Linked DNA regions of Catalinimonas alkaloidigena. The main gene of each other region encodes a partner of the protein of the gene in region 2 in a complex. Links are inferred from orthologs where the notes say so. Each region holds a gene or a part of one and is shown on either strand. Other genes may lie near its edges.

Region 1 (7,359 bases), on a different replicon or contig from region 2:
AACCATCGACCGCATCGAGGGCGTGCTGTACACCAAAGACATGCTGGCGTATATTGAAGAAGATGAACACTTCGAGTGGCAAAAGCTGTTAAGAACGTGTTACTTCGTGCCGGAAAACAAGAAGATCGACGACCTGTTACGCGACTTTCAGGAACGGCGCGTGCACATGGCTATTGTGGTCGACGAATACGGAGGAACGAGTGGGTTGGTCACGCTGGAAGACATCATCGAAGAAATCGTCGGCGAAATCAACGACGAGTTTGACGACGACGAGGACGTCATCTTTACAAGGCTGGACAACCAGACGTACGTGTTTGAGGGAAAGACGTCGCTGAACGATTTCTGTAAAGTGGTGGACGTCGATCCGCTTCTGTTCGAAGAAGTAAAAGGAGAAAGTGAATCGCTGGGCGGGCTATTGCTGGAACTTAGTGCGAAACTTCCGCGTGCCGGTGAAACCATCAAGTACGAAAACTTTGTTTTCCAGATCGTCTCTGTCAATGCCAAACGCATCAAGCGTGTTAAAGTCCACATTACCGAAAGTGATGTTTCTAAAAAAATCGTGTAGCCTGGGGCTGCTGGTGGGGGGGCTGTTTTTGTTTTCCTGCAGCCAGGAATATACCCCGAAGCCCAAGGGATTTAATCGAATCGATCTGCCAGCGCCAGCGTTTCAACCGCTCGAAACGGGACATCCCTATACCTTCGAGTTTTCGAAATACGCCTACGCTACCAAAGACACTACGGGCCTTTCCGAGCCGCATTGGATCGACATCGTCTACCCGGATTTCGGGGCCCGTATTTCCGTAACGTACAAGTCGCTCGAACAGCCCAAAAACCAACTGGTCGAACTGACCGAAGACGCGCGGCGCCTCACGGCCAAACACCAGATCCGCGCCTCGGCCATCGACGAGGCGGTGCTGCAAACCGCTGCCGGCCAGCCGGCCTACGTGTTTGAACTCAGCGGCGAAGTACCCAGCCAATTTCAGTTTTACACCACCGACAGTACCGAGCATTTCCTCCGAGGCGCGCTTTACTTCCAGGTAGCGTCAAAGAACGATTCGCTGGCCCCTGTCATCGATTTTATCAAAAGCGACATTGTGCACATGCTCAACACCCTTCATTGGACTGAGTAGCGCTATTTTTGGGTATGCATCCCGGTTTTTTTAATACCAAGTTAGAATACCTCCGTGGGGTTGGGCCGCAAAAAGCCGCTACGCTTAACAAGGAACTAGAGCTGTTCACCTACGGTGACCTGATCCAACACTACCCGTTTCGTTACGAAGACCGCAGCCGGTTTTACGACATTGGCGATCTGACCGACGACTTGCCGTATGTGCAGGTGAAAGGCCATTTAGTCTACAAAGAGCTGATCGGGGAGGGGCCCAAAAAACGCCTGATGGCTCGCCTGCGCGACCAGACCGGCGAGCTGGAACTGGTTTGGTTTCAGGGCATCAAATGGGTACAGTCGCGTCTGAAACTCCAGCATGAATACGTCGTGTTTGGAAAAGCCTCTTCGTTTCAGGGAAAGTTTAGCATCGCTCATCCGGAACTGGAACTCCTCGCTGAAGCGCAACCTACGGCCGGATTTCTACAGCCAGTGTACCATACGACCGAGACGATGAAGCGCCGCTTCCTTGACAGCCGGGCGTTAGGGCGCATCATGCGGACGCTGATCGAACTGGCAAAAGACAAGATCCCCGAGACGCTGCCGCATCATCTGATTGACAAATACCGGCTGATGTCCAAGGCCGAAGCCATGATGAACATCCACTTTCCGGAACGCGAAGATTTGTTACAAAGGGCGCGGTTTCGTCTGAAATACGAAGAGCTGTTCTACGTGCAGTTGCGGTTGCTGCGCCAGCACTCCGTTCAGAAGGAAACGTTTCGGGGCTACATCTGCAGCAACGTGGAATTGATCACCCGTTTTTACAACGACCATTTGCCTTTTGATCTGACCAATGCGCAAAAGCGCGTGATCCGCGAAATCTTTCAGGATTTTAAGTCGGGGCGGCAAATGAATCGTCTGTTGCAGGGCGACGTGGGCAGTGGTAAAACCATTGTGGCGTTCATCTGCATGCTGCTCGTGATCGGCAGCGGCTACCAGGCATGTATGATGGCCCCGACGGAGATCCTGGCAGATCAGCACTATACCTCATTGAAGGAATTTGCCGAAGCGTTAGGGATCGGCATCGGAAAGTTGACGGGCTCCACCACCAAACGCGAGCGGGCTTACCTGGACGAAATGCTGCAAAACGGACAGATTCAGATCCTGGTAGGTACTCATGCTCTGCTCGAAGACTGGATCGAATTCCCGAAGCTAGGCTTATGTGTTATCGACGAACAGCACCGTTTCGGAGTAGCACAGCGGGCCCGCTTGTGGGGCAAAAACCCGGAGATGCCGCCCCATGTACTGGTGATGACCGCAACGCCCATTCCGCGCACCCTGGCCATGACGGTGTATGGCGACCTGGATGTGTCGGTTATAGACGAGCTGCCGCCGGGCCGTAAGCCTATCCGCACAGTTCACCGCTTCGACAAGCACCGCCTGCGGGTCTTTGGTTTCCTGAAAAACGAGATTGAAAAGGGACGGCAGGCCTACATTGTGTATCCACTGATCGAAGAGTCGGAGACGCTGGATTACAAGGACTTGATGGATGGCTACGAAAGTGTCAGTCGTTATTTTCCCGATTATCCGTTAAGCATTGTGCACGGCAAGATGAAAGCGCGCGAGAAAGATTACGAGATGGCGCGCTTCGTGAAGGGAGAAACCAAAATTATGGTAGCCACGACCGTTATCGAAGTCGGCGTGAACGTTCCCAATGCCTCGATCATGATCATCGAAAACGCTGAAAAATTTGGTCTGTCGCAATTGCACCAGTTGCGCGGCCGGGTAGGGCGGGGGGCTGAGCAGTCGTTTTGCATTCTGATGACGGGCTATAAGATCAGCAAAGAAGGAAAGATCCGGCTGGCGACAATGGAACGCACCAACAACGGCTTCGAAATTGCCGACATCGACCTGAAACTGCGCGGCCCCGGCGATCTGTCCGGCACGCAACAAAGCGGCGTGCTCAACCTGCTGGTAGCCGACATCGCACAGGATGGCAAGATTTTGCAGGAGGCCCGCCACGACGCCCAGCAGATCATTGCCGACGATCCGAACCTGAGTGCGCCCGAGCACCAGCCCATTCGTCACCACATCGATTCGCTCCGAAAAGATGCGACAAACTGGAGTCGCATTAGCTAACCTTTTTTCCCGTTCCTGACGTTACATCAACGGAACCTCTCGGTGGGTTTTTCTGTACGTACTTTAATCTGATTTCCCTTGCAAGTCACTGATTTTCTACAGCTTTATAAACAGGATCCGCTCGTTCAAACGCTGGCTGAAAAGCTGCGCGCGTCCAAGTCGCCGCACCTGCACCTGAAGGGGCTCATCGGCAGCCTCGATGCCGTGGTGGCGGCGGCGTTGTTCGAACTGCGGCCGTCCACCTTTGTGTACGTATTGCACGATCGGGAAGAAGCGGCCTACTTCATGAACGACCTCCAGTTCCTGTTGCCGAAGCGTCCTGTGCTGATGTTCCCGACGTCGTACAAGCGGGCGTATCAGTTCGAAGAAGTGGACAACGCGAACGTGCTGCTGCGGGCCGAAGTGCTCAACCACCTGAACGAACACCGCATGGTGGGTTCACACATCGTGACGTACCCGGAAGCCCTGACCGAAAAAGTGATTAACAAGCGGGCGTTAACCGAAAATACGCTCTCGGCCAAGGTGGGCGATCAGCTGGACACCAACTTTCTGAACGAGGTGTTAAGCAGCTACGATTTTGAACGAACCGATTTTGTGTACGAGCCTGGACAGTACGCCATCCGCGGGGGCATCATCGATGTTTACTCCTTTGCAGGCGATCTACCGTTCCGCATCGAATTGTTTGGCGACGAAGTGGAAAGCATCCGTACGTTCGATCCCAACACGCAACTGTCCGTCGAGAAACGCGAGTCGGTCGCCATTACGCCCAACGTGCAAACCAAACTTACCGGCGAAAGCCGTGAATCGTTTTTCGGCTTCGTGCCGGACGGGTGCGTAATTTGGTACAAAGACTGGGACTTAACGCTCGACATCATCGGGCAGTCGTTCGAGAAAGTACAGCAGGTGTTTGACCAGATTCTGGAGAAAAACGGCGAACGGGGTGTAGCGTTGCCACCCGATCACCTCTACGAAACGCCGACCAGCTTCGCGAAGAATGCGGCGGCTTATCCCCACATCGAGTTCGGAAATCGGTTTTCGCGTGAAGGAAGTGCGGCCGACGTCATTCAGTTCGAGGCGCATCCTCAGCCTTCCTTTAACAAGGATTTCCAACTGCTGGCCGATAACCTGGCCGAAACACAGGCGCAGGAATTTGTCAACATCATCACGGCCGAAATGCCGAAACAGACGGAGCGACTCCAGACTATTTTTGAAGAGTTGAACCCGCATCTGAAGTTTCAGCCGCTGAACATTTCATTGCGTCAGGGGTTTATCGATGATCTTCAGAAAATCGTCTGTTATACCGACCATCAGATTTTCGATCGTTTTCACCGGTATCATACCAAAGATCGGTACTCCAAAACCAAGGCGCTTACCCTCAAAGAACTGCAAAGCCTGCAACCTGGCGATTACGTTACTCACGTTGACTACGGCATCGGACGGTTTGCCGGGTTGGAAAAAGTAGAGGTCAATGGCAAAGCGCAGGAAGCCATTCGTCTGGTGTACCGCGACGACGATTTTCTGCTGGTGAGCATCCACGCACTGCACAAAATTGCGCGTTACAGTGGTAAAGAGGGGGGACCGCCGCAGATCAACAAACTGGGTTCGGCCGAGTGGGACCAAAAGAAGTCCAAGACAAAAAAGAAAGTCAAGGACATTGCGCGCGAGCTGATCGAACTGTACGCCAAACGCAAAGCAGCCCCCGGCATTCACTACGCTCCCGACGGCTTTTTGCAGGCCGAGCTGGAATCGTCTTTTATCTACGAAGACACACCCGACCAGGCCAAAGCAACCACCGATGTTAAAAACGACATGGAGCAGCCATACCCGATGGACCGGTTGGTGTGCGGCGACGTCGGTTTCGGGAAGACCGAAGTGGCGATTCGGGCGGCCTTTAAAGCAGTAGCGAACGGCAAGCAGGTTGCTGTGCTGGTGCCGACCACCATTCTGGCGTTTCAGCATTTTCGGACGTTCAGCGAACGGTTGGAGCGCTTCCCCGTCACCATCGATTACCTGAACCGTTTCCGGACCTCGGCGCAAAGCCGGGAAACGTTAAAAAAGACAGAGGAAGGCAAAGTAGACATCTTGATCGGGACACACCGGCTGGTCAGCAAAGACGTAAAGTTCAAGGACCTGGGTCTGCTGATCGTGGACGAGGAACAAAAATTCGGGGTGAAGGTAAAAGACCGCCTGAAGGAAATGCGGGTCAACGTCGACGTACTGACGCTAACGGCCACACCGATTCCCAGGACGCTTCAGTTTTCGCTGATGGGAGCGCGCGACTTGTCGATCATCGCCACGCCTCCGACCAACCGCCAGCCCGTCACGACCGAGCTTCACGTTTTTAATGAGGAGTTCATTCGCGACGCCATTAGTTTTGAACTGCAGCGGGGTGGGCAGGTATTCTTCGTACACAACCGCATTCAGGACATCGACGAGATCGCCAACATCATTCTTCGGTTGGTGCCCGACGCCAAAGTCGGAGTGGCACATGGGCAGATGGAGGGGGCCAAGCTTGAAAAGATCATGATGAAGTTTATGGACGGCGAGTACGACGTGCTGGTCTCCACCAACATTATTGAATCCGGTCTGGACATTCCGAATGCCAATACCATTATTATTAACCGCGCGCACATTTTTGGTCTGTCGGACCTGCACCAGATGCGCGGCCGCGTGGGGCGCTCCAACCGGAAAGCATTTTGCTATCTGGTCACCTCGCCGGTTTCCATGCTCACGTCCGATGCCCGCAAGCGGCTGCAAACCCTGGAAGAATTTTCGGAATTAGGCGATGGCTTCAAGGTAGCCATGCGCGATCTGGATATCCGCGGGGCGGGAAATTTGCTGGGCGGTGAGCAAAGCGGTTTCATTACCGACCTGGGCTTTGAGATGTATCACAAAGTGCTTGACGAAGCCATTCAGGAACTGAAGGAGAGCGAATTCCGGGATTTGTTTCAACACGAGATCGACTTGAAGCCGGAAGTCCCTGTGCCAGACTGTTCTATCGAAACCGATATGGAAATAATAATTCCAGAGTCTTACGTGGCAAGCATCTCCGAACGGCTCAATTTATATTCAAAACTTGACAGCATTAAAAACGAGGCAGAGCTGGAGAAATTCGTAGCGTCCATGACCGACCGCTTCGGAGCATTTCCGCCCCAAGTAGAAGATCTGATCCGCACCGTACGGCTGCGCTGGAAGGCGGAACGCGCTGGTTTTGAGAAGCTCGTATTGAAGGAGAACGTGATGAAAGGGTATTTTCTACCTTCTGATCAGGAAGCGTATTACAAATCTGAAACGTTCGGCCGCATTCTCGATTACGTACAGCGCCATCCGAAGACGTGCCGCATGCGCGAAACCAGTAAGCGGCTGATCCTGACAGTACAACACGTCAATTCGATCGAAAAAGCGGCCACAATTCTCGATCAGATGGTGTCAATTTTAGAAACTAGTTCCTGATCTGACATCCTGTAACTCAGGCGGGTTCTACATTCCAAACGAGAACTTACATCGTTTTTCGGGATCGAAAACAAAACCTTACTTTTACAAAGTGATTAGGGCGAACTCCCTATAATTTTCTGATCATTACGGCGTTATCCGTAAGCATTCTATTATTATGAGTCTTTCCCTAACCAGGAAGATGCACAAATTAAACAGGTATATGAGCAAAATCACCAGAGCAACCCAATTCGGGTTATCCGTTGCGGCGGCGGCTTGCCTTTTATCGGCTTGCTCGAAGCAACACCCAACGGCAACCAACCCTGGGGGCGAGAGCACAGCAACAGGTTTGGCGTACAACGACGACGAAGGATTTCAGGTAGAGGATTACCTGGAGCAGCCCGAAGGGCCTAACCTGATTCTGATTGAAGGCGGGCGTACAGTGCTGGGTTCTTCTGAAGAAGACATTATTTATTCACGCGACAACTTGGAGCGGACGGTAACCATCCCGACGTTCTACATGGATCAGACCGAGGTGGCCAACATCCACTGGCTGGAATACCTGTTCTATGTACAGCGCGACTCTGCCGAGGAGGTGTACACGGCGGCCCTGCCGGATACCACCGTTTGGTTGTCGGATTTGGCGTACAACGATCCTTATGTAGATCACTACTTGCGCTACCCCG
Region 2 (8,441 bases):
CCGTGGCCTCAGGATCGGACGTGTCCGATGGGTCCGGCAGCGGCCTGGTCCAGCGGCGCGACGTAAACCACAGGAAAACAGAGGCGGTCAGGCACGTCAGTCCGTCGATCCAGAACAGGCCGTCGTATCCGATGGTGGTCGCCACCAATCCCCCGATGGCCGGGGCGGCGCTCATGCCCAGATTGATGGCGAGCCGCAAAAACGCCATGGAACGCCCGGTTTCCGACGAAGGGACGTAATTGCCCACAGCGGCGCTCATGGCCGGGCGGTACGCCTCTCCGAACAGCGACGCCAGGAAAATCAGGAGAAACAGCGTCGGGAACCGCGTGGCAAACTGCAGGGCGATCAGCAGACCGCCACCGACCGAGAGGCTCAGCATAATCACCGTCAGCGGCCCCCAGCGGTCGCTCAGCCGCCCACCGAAGAAAGCGCCGCCCAGCGAACCCAGCCCGAACGCCGACGCCAGCAGACCGGCCTCCCGCAGCGAAAAGCCCAGCACGGTGGTGAGGTAGACGCTGAGAAACGGCAGCACCATCGTGCCCACCCGGTTCAGGAACGTCAGGACGGCCAGCGCCCAGATTTCTTTGGGATGACCCACGTAGGCATCGCGATAGAGACGGAACGAACGGGCAAGGGTAGGCTGCATAGACATCTGAAGATAACCAGGAAGGTAATACGATGAACGGCGGCGGGAAGAAATGCGCAAGGTTGTGTGTCGAACGCCCGGAGGTGGCGGAATTGCACGACCGCGTCAGGCGGTTTCTGTCCAACCGTGGGAATGAACCTGAGTTGTCGGGAGAGTCCGCAGACGGCCGTATTCTCGCTCAAAGCCGACCGGGGCACTTCCTACGAAGCATATCAGACCACACTGGACCAGATCCAAGCCGCTTCCACGAGTTGCGCGCGGCAGAACTGGGCCTTTCGGTGGAACAGTACCTGGCCCTGGAGCCGGAAACGTCCTGGCACGACCGACAGCTGGTTGAGCGGGCGCGGGACGCGTTTCCCATGCAAATTTCCGAGGCCGAGCCGAGTCACGCCGCCGATTAAATACGATTGGCAAAAGATCAGGCAGAGGGTTCTTCCGGAAGCAGCGCGTGGCTGCGCCGGGCAGCTTCTTCCTCGAATGCCACGTCCAGGTGTTGGTCGCCCAGCGTTCCTTTCACGTACAACATCTTGACCAAAATCATCACCGTGGCGAGAATGGGTGTGGAGAGCAGCAACCCTAGTGCCCCCAGTAGTTTGGCGAAAAAGACCTGCACGGCCAGCAGCAGTACCGGGGGCATCTGGATGGCGTGCTTCTGGATATTCGGGGTAATCAGGTAGCTCTCGAAGGCCTGGATGCCCAGGTAGAGCAGAGCGACGTACAACGCCATGGAGGGGCTCTGCACAAACGCGAGCAGCACCGGCGGCACGGCCGACAGCAGCGGCCCGAGGTTGGGCACGAACGAGAAGAAGAAGGCAATCAGCGAAAGCGTGAGCACCAGCGGCATGCCGAGTGCCCACAACCCGATGGCCGTCATGATGCCGACGCTCGTCATGTCGAGAATCTTGCCGATAAACCACCGGAACAGCGTGATGTTCAGCGTAATCAACACCTGCGCCGCGCGGGGCCGTTGTTCCGTCGGGATGAGCCGCAGGAAGCCCCGGACGTACAGCAGCGGATCGATGGCCAGAAAAGTCGCGAGTACGACGATGATCACCACGTCGAACACAGCCCCCAGTGTGAGGGTAAAGAAACTGAATACACGCTGCGTGATCTGCTGCGAATCGCCCCCCAGCCATTCAGAACTATCGGGCAGTTGTTTCCAGAGCATTTGGCCGACCGACGACGACTGGGCGGCGCTTTTCACTTCGTCGACGATCTGCGGTAGCCGGTCCGACAACTGGCTGACCTGTTCGGCCACGTTCGGGGCCAGCAGCGCGATCAACCCGGCGATCACACCAAACTGCACCAGAATGGTCAGCGCCAGCGCCCACCCGACCGGCACTCGGGTTTTGGCGTGCAGCCACCGGGCCGTACCGCGCCAGAGAATCGCGAGCATGATGGCCGCAAACAGCAGCAACAGTTCGTGGGTCAGAAACTGAATCGCCAGGAGGGCGACGGCAATCAAGAACAGTAAACCGAGCTTCCGCCCGAAGTTGCGGAGAGAGGCGTCCATAGACCAACAAAAAGTAAGAAAGTATACCGAAGCTTGGTGTAAGCAACGGGCAGAAAGCAGATTGGGTTGGTAAAGAAGGGTTTATCGCGTCACTCAGGACGTTTTACAGTCAGTTCAGAAATAGGCGTTCTTCCGTCACTGGTGTGCAAAATGTACACGTGATCAAATAACGTGGGTATCACCATGTCTCTGATTTCTGAAAAATCATCAAACCACGAATAGGGAACCATGCCTTCTACAATGAGAAGACATTTACGATGGTACTGAACCTTGTAATTGGCAATCTTTCGCTCTTTCGACCTAATGATGTCTAGAATTTGGTCAGGCTTGGGGTCTGGAACAGCCTTACTCATACTGTTATACCAAACAGACTCTGTAATGCTTGGTATAAAGTACCCTCGAATATCATACAAATAAGCTGGCAAGGGATGCTCGACTGAAAAGAGGAAAGATTCATTGAGGTTATGGCCAAGAATACCTTTAAGAACAATCTTTGCTATCTCGCTTCCTACGGCATCCCATTCTCGTTTGGGGAAGTTTGCACTTCGTCTAAAGCTGACAGTTACATTCATAGGGAGATTCATGTTATCCAGAAACAGCTTCTCCGCACGTCGTACGATTTCCTCCTCCATTTCATGACGTTGCTTCTGCGAGAATTTGTCGTGGCCATAGGGTTCGTTGTGGAGTTGTGTAAGTTCAATTCCCCAACGTCGCTGTGTCTCACTCACAAGAAATTGAAAATCGGGAGGCTCTTCCGTAGGAGCCAGCTTACGCAGTTCGCCTTTCGGAAAGGCGGGGCATAAATCGAGAAACCGCTCCATGAACCAGAACTCTTCCTTTGCTTTCTTGTCCATCGTGTCGAACGAACATAACGTCTTTTCTTCACTTCACTCAAAATAGCTTAACCCCATCACAACCAGGAGATTTTCGGAAAAGCGACTTCAATCGGGTGAAAATCCGGTTCAGTCTTTTCGGGTTGCCCTTCGTCAGCAAATCTTGGTTTTTCCCGAACCTGTGCCTTACTTTTTCTGTTTATACTTGTCTCTTTCCGGGACTTTTTCCGTACCTAGTTAGTCTCCCACTGTTTGTATCCTGAATGCTGCTGAAAAACGACGTTTCCGCACCTGACCACACCACCACCACGCTGCCCCAAAACGGCACGACTTCTTCTGTTTCTGATGCCACCGGCCACGAGTCGATCGAGATTTATGGCGCGCGCGAACACAACCTGAAAAACATCGACCTGACCATTCCGCGGAACCGCCTCGTGGTGATTACGGGGATCAGCGGCAGCGGCAAGTCGTCGCTGGCCTTCGACACTGTCTACGCCGAGGGACAGCGCCGCTACATGGAGAGTTTTTCGGCCTACGCGCGGTCGTTCATCGGCGACATGGAACGGCCCGACGTCGACAAGATCAACGGCCTGAGTCCGGTCATCTCCATCGAACAGAAAACCACGTCGCGTAACCCCCGCTCGACGGTCGGCACCACGACGGAGATTTACGATTTTATGCGTCTGCTGTTTGCGCGGGCGGGCGAAGCGTTTTCGTACCTGACGGGCGAGCGCATGGTGAAGCGGTCGGAAGACCAGATCATCAACCACATTATGGAGACGCTCGACGGACAGAAGCTGACGCTTCTGGCCCCGGTGGTTAAGGGCCGAAAGGGCCACTACCGCGAACTGTTTCAGCAGTTGCGCAAGAGCGGCTTCACGAAGGTGCGCGTCGACGGCGAGGTGCAGGAGCTGGTCCCGAAAATGCAGGTGGACCGCTACAAGGTGCACGACATTGAGATCGTGATCGACCGGGTGGTGGTGCGTGAGGCAGATCGCTTCCGCATTGCGCAGTCGGTCAACACGGCGCTGAACCACGGCAAGGGCATCATCATGACGCTCGATGGCGACGACAATGTGCAGACGCTGTCCAAGTTCCTGACCGACCCGAAATCGGGCCTGTCGTACGACGAGCCCGCGCCGAACCTGTTCTCGTTCAACTCCCCCTACGGGGCCTGCCCGACCTGCAACGGCCTGGGGCAGATCGAAGAAATTACGGAAGATTCCATCATTCCCGATCCCACGCTCAGCATCAGCCGGGGGGGCATTGCGCCGCTGGGCGAATACCGCGACATCTGGATCTTCAAACAATTGCAGACGCTGTTGAAGCGCTACAAACTGAGCCTGTCGACGCCCATCGAGCAGTTTCCGAAGGAGCTGATGAAGGCGATTCTGCACGGGACCGACGAGGCTATTCCGGTGCCCTCCAAGAAATATCCCGGCACGTCGTGGCACATTCAGTTCGACGGCATCATCTCCTTTCTGCAAAAGCAGCAGGACTCGGAATCGGACAAGATTCGCGACTGGGTGCGCGATTTTACGAGCATCAAGACGTGCCCCGACTGCCAGGGCGCGCGCCTGAAGAAAGAGTCGCTCCATTTTCTGATCGACGGAAAAAACATCGCCGAACTGGCGCAACTCGACATTTCCGACTTGGCCGCGTGGTTCGTAGGGCTGGAAGATCGCCTCGACGACCGCCAGCGCCGCATCGCTTCGGAAGTGCTGAAAGAAATCAGGAAGCGCATCGGCTTCCTGATCGACGTGGGCCTGGAGTACCTTGATCTGGACCGTCCGCTCCGTACCTTGTCGGGCGGAGAGGCGCAACGCATTCGTCTGGCGACGCAGATCGGCACCCAATTGGTCGGCGTGTTGTACATCCTCGACGAACCGAGCATCGGGCTGCACCAGCGCGACAACGTGAAGCTGATCAAAGCCTTGCAGGACCTGCGCGATCTGGGCAATACGGTGATCGTGGTAGAGCACGACAAAGACATGATGCTGGCCTGCGACTACCTGGTCGACATCGGGCCGGGTGCCGGGCGGCACGGGGGGCACGTCGTGGCACAGGGCACGCCCCAGGAGTTTCTCCAGCAGCAGAGCCTCACGGCGCGCTACCTGAACGGCCAGCGCGAAATCGCCGTGCCGGCCGAACGTCGCAAAGGCAATGGCAAAAAGCTGGTGATCAAAGGTGCGAAGGGCCACAACCTGAAGAACGTCACGTTTACGCTGCCCTTAGGTAAGATGACCGCCGTCACGGGCGTCTCCGGTTCGGGCAAATCGTCGCTCGTGCACGATACGCTCTACCCCATCCTGAACCAGCACTTCTTCCACGCGAAGCGCGACCCACTGCCGTACAAGTCGGTGAAGGGCCTGGAGCATCTGGACAAAGTTATCGAAGTGGACCAGTCGCCCATTGGGCGGACGCCGCGTTCCAACCCGGCGACCTACACCGGCGTGTTTACCGACATCCGGGCGCTGTTTTCTTCCTTGCCCGAGGCCAAGATCCGGGGCTACAAACCGGGCCGTTTCTCGTTCAACGTGAAGGGCGGTCGCTGCGAAACCTGCGAAGGGGCGGGCATGAAACTCATTGAAATGGACTTTCTGCCGAACGTCCACGTGCCGTGCGAAACCTGCAAAGGCAAGCGCTACAACCGCGAAACGCTGGAAGTGCGGTTCAAAGGCAAGTCCATCGCCGACGTGCTCGACATGACGGTAGAACAGGCCGTGGAATTCTTCGAAAACCAGCCGAAAATCCTCCGGAAAATCCAGACCCTGCACGAAGTGGGCCTCGGCTACATCACCCTCGGGCAACACGCCACGACCCTGTCGGGCGGGGAAGCGCAGCGCGTGAAACTGGCGACCGAACTCTCGCGACGCGATACCGGGCAGACGCTCTACATCCTCGACGAACCGACCACGGGCCTTCATTTTTCGGACATCCAGCACCTGCTCGACGTGCTGAACAAGCTCGCCGACCGGGGCAATACGGTACTGATCATCGAACACAACCTGGACGTGATTAAGGTCTGCGACCACGTAATCGACTTGGGGCCGGAAGGCGGTGCGGGCGGTGGCACCATCGTGGTCGAAGGCGCGCCCGAAAAAATTGCCAACGCTGCCGAAAGCTATACCGGCAAGTTCCTGAAACTGGAGCTGGGCCAGGCGTAACAGCGGTTCCCACGCATGTGCCTGGTGCTGGCGCGGAGGCCAGAAAGCAAAAGCCGACCTTACGACGTAGGGCCGGCTTTTGCTTTGAAGGCGGGTAGGTTAATGTACCAGTTCGCGCGCTTCGGGGCGGGGGATGCGCTGGCAGCGCCGTTTCATCAGTGCGATCACTTCTTCGTCGTTCTCGAAGGCGTCGTGCACGTTGACAAGGTGGCTGGCCAGCGTGTCGTAGCGTTTGCGCATCAGCAAAATAAAAATGCGTCCGAAGTCCAGCCCTTCGAAGACCAGCGCCTGGTTTTCGGCATATTCGTCCAGATGTTTCAGGAAGAAATCCGGATGTTGCGTCCAGTGCAGAGCGGGGCGAATGTGGTGCCCGATGTGGTAGCCGTCGTTCCAGCATTTGTGGTTGTAGCGGACGTTGATGCAGGTAACGCTGTTTTTGTAGGCATTGCCCGGATCGCGGGCGTCGACAAAAGCGTGCTGCGCCCAGTTGCCCAGCATGGCGATAAACCGGAAGATGAAAAACGGCAGCAAAAACACCACGATCGTGGCTTTGAGGCTCACAAACGCCAGACCGATGCACAACAGAAAAAAGCTTAGTTCGCCAGCCAGCGCTTTGTAGGCCAACCGGCTGCGGTTCTTGGCTTTCAGGTAGCTAAACAGATCGACGAAGCCAACGGCCATAAAGAGCCCGAAGTACTTCAAAAAGCCCCGGAAACTATCGCGCTGGTAATACATCGTCGTGCTTTTGTCCTCGTCCAGGTTGTTTTCCGGGTGGTGCATGCCGATGTGGTGTCCAAAGTACGTTTCGGGCGTCTGGCCGAAAAACGGACTCACGATCCACGGCAAAAAGTAATTCAGCCAATCGTATTCTTTCTTGAACCAGGGGCGGTGGCTGGTGCAGTGCAGCATCAGTCCGAACGGCCCTTTAAACACCAGATTATTCAGGTAAAAGTAGAGCAGTGCCACGCCCCACCAGGCGAGGCCGGTCAGCCACGGCATAAACAGGAGAATGCCCAGCGGCACGATGGTGAGGCAGATTTTCAGAGTCAGATGAACAAACGGCAGATCGCGCGGGTCGCGCATGAGGGACAGAAAAAAGAAATCCAGCCGGGTGGCGGGTGGTGTCGCTTCCCTCGGATCAGTAATTCCCTGGAAAGATCTCATGTTCGGGTAACTAGGTTTATGAATGGTAGAGTAAATAGGAACTTTATTCAGTACGATCCAAATAAAACAGGGCGTAACATTTTAAACCCGGATGGCCTCAAAAGCCGGGCAGTTGCCGGGAAGCGGGGCCTCCCGTACGGCGCCCTGATGCGCCCCCCTGCGCTGGCACTATGAAAAGATAAAACAAGAGTCTTCGGATAACTTGACGGAGCCGCGCACGAATTTCGCTATTTAGTTGTAACAGAATGGAAATCACCGCGTTAGGAGCTTTTGGAAAAGACCCTCTGCCCACCACTGCCCGATCTTCTCCCTACTCGATTTACCAGCTAGTGTTTCCATGAAAGCAGTCGTTCTGACATACGATAAGTATCGGCATTTAACGGATCACATGATCCACAAATACAATTTTCTCTGGCCCGACCATCCGTTTCAGTTCCGTATTCCTTACCAGCAACTGGCGGGAGAGAACGACGCCCGGCACGACTACATCGAGGCTCCGAAAGACATTCGAGGTACGGTTACGGCCTTGTTGCAGGACCTTCCTGACGACGAGTGGATTTACTGGTGCATCGACGACAAGTACCCGGTCTGGCTGGACGTGCCCGCCATTCGGCAGCTCATGAACGACATGATTTTGCCCACCGTCAAAAGCGACGGGTTGTTGTTTTGCCGGTGCCGGAGCATGCTCGACGGCGTCGGCCTGCGGCGGGAGCGGTTGAAGGCCGTGTCGGGGCAGGTGTACCTGCGGCGGAAGAATTACGAGCAGATCTGGATTCATCAGTTTGTCCGGGTGAAGGTGATTCGCCACCTGTTCGAGCAGTTTGCCGACGACATTCCCAATGCCAAGGTGATGGACGACATGAAAAAGAAAGTGCTCTTGCCAGAGTCTCATGCCCTCTACGTCACGCGCGCCAGCTACGCGGTTTTCGGCGAAAGCACAACGCGCGGCAAGCTGACGATGAATTGTTACCACAGCATTGTGGAAGCCGGCGACGCGTTGCCGGACATGCCCGTAGATAAAGAGTCCATCTTTATGGGAGGCGACGAAGTGCTTTCGCTGCGCGATAACATCAAGCTCAACCTGAAGCGCGTAAAAAACTACCTGGTGCAGTAACCGA

The links. The genes of interacting proteins can lie anywhere in the genome.
Region 1: the proteins of uvrA (region 2) and mfd are in contact, whole or in part, in a crystal structure (PDB 4DFC), measured with the Escherichia coli proteins. The link is inferred for Catalinimonas alkaloidigena from one-to-one orthologs.

The regions. Positions count from the first base shown.
Region 1 is NZ_FNFO01000003.1:678,490-685,848, forward strand. What follows is about bases 2,994-6,894. They hold mfd (transcription-repair coupling factor), read left to right. Parts: upstream 2,994-3,319; coding sequence 3,320-6,694; downstream 6,695-6,894. Other genes in these bases: recG (ATP-dependent DNA helicase RecG), read left to right, coding at 2,994-3,241. Outside these bases: gliding motility-associated protein GldE, read left to right, coding at 1-565; gliding motility lipoprotein GldD, read left to right, coding at 543-1,130; more of recG, read left to right, coding at 1,145-2,993; gliding motility lipoprotein GldJ, read left to right, coding at 6,897-7,359. UniProt on the Escherichia coli protein: Couples transcription and DNA repair by recognizing RNA polymerase (RNAP) stalled at DNA lesions. Mediates ATP-dependent release of RNAP and its truncated transcript from the DNA, and recruitment of nucleotide excision repair machinery to the damaged site.
Region 2 is NZ_FNFO01000017.1:16,657-25,097, reverse strand. What follows is about bases 2,909-6,359. They hold uvrA (excinuclease ABC subunit UvrA), read left to right. Parts: upstream 2,909-3,255; coding sequence 3,256-6,159; downstream 6,160-6,359. Other genes in these bases: BLR44_RS26970 (fatty acid desaturase family protein), read right to left, coding at 6,259-6,359; BLR44_RS26980 (hypothetical protein), read right to left, coding at 2,909-3,013. Also shown: BLR44_RS26990 (MFS transporter), read right to left, coding at 1-646; BLR44_RS29005 (hypothetical protein), read left to right, coding at 898-1,047; BLR44_RS26985 (AI-2E family transporter), read right to left, coding at 1,065-2,159; more of BLR44_RS26980, read right to left, coding at 2,249-2,908; more of BLR44_RS26970, read right to left, coding at 6,360-7,323; BLR44_RS26965 (hypothetical protein), read left to right, coding at 7,712-8,437. UniProt on the Escherichia coli protein: The UvrABC repair system catalyzes the recognition and processing of DNA lesions. UvrA is an ATPase and a DNA-binding protein. A damage recognition complex composed of 2 UvrA and 2 UvrB subunits scans DNA for abnormalities.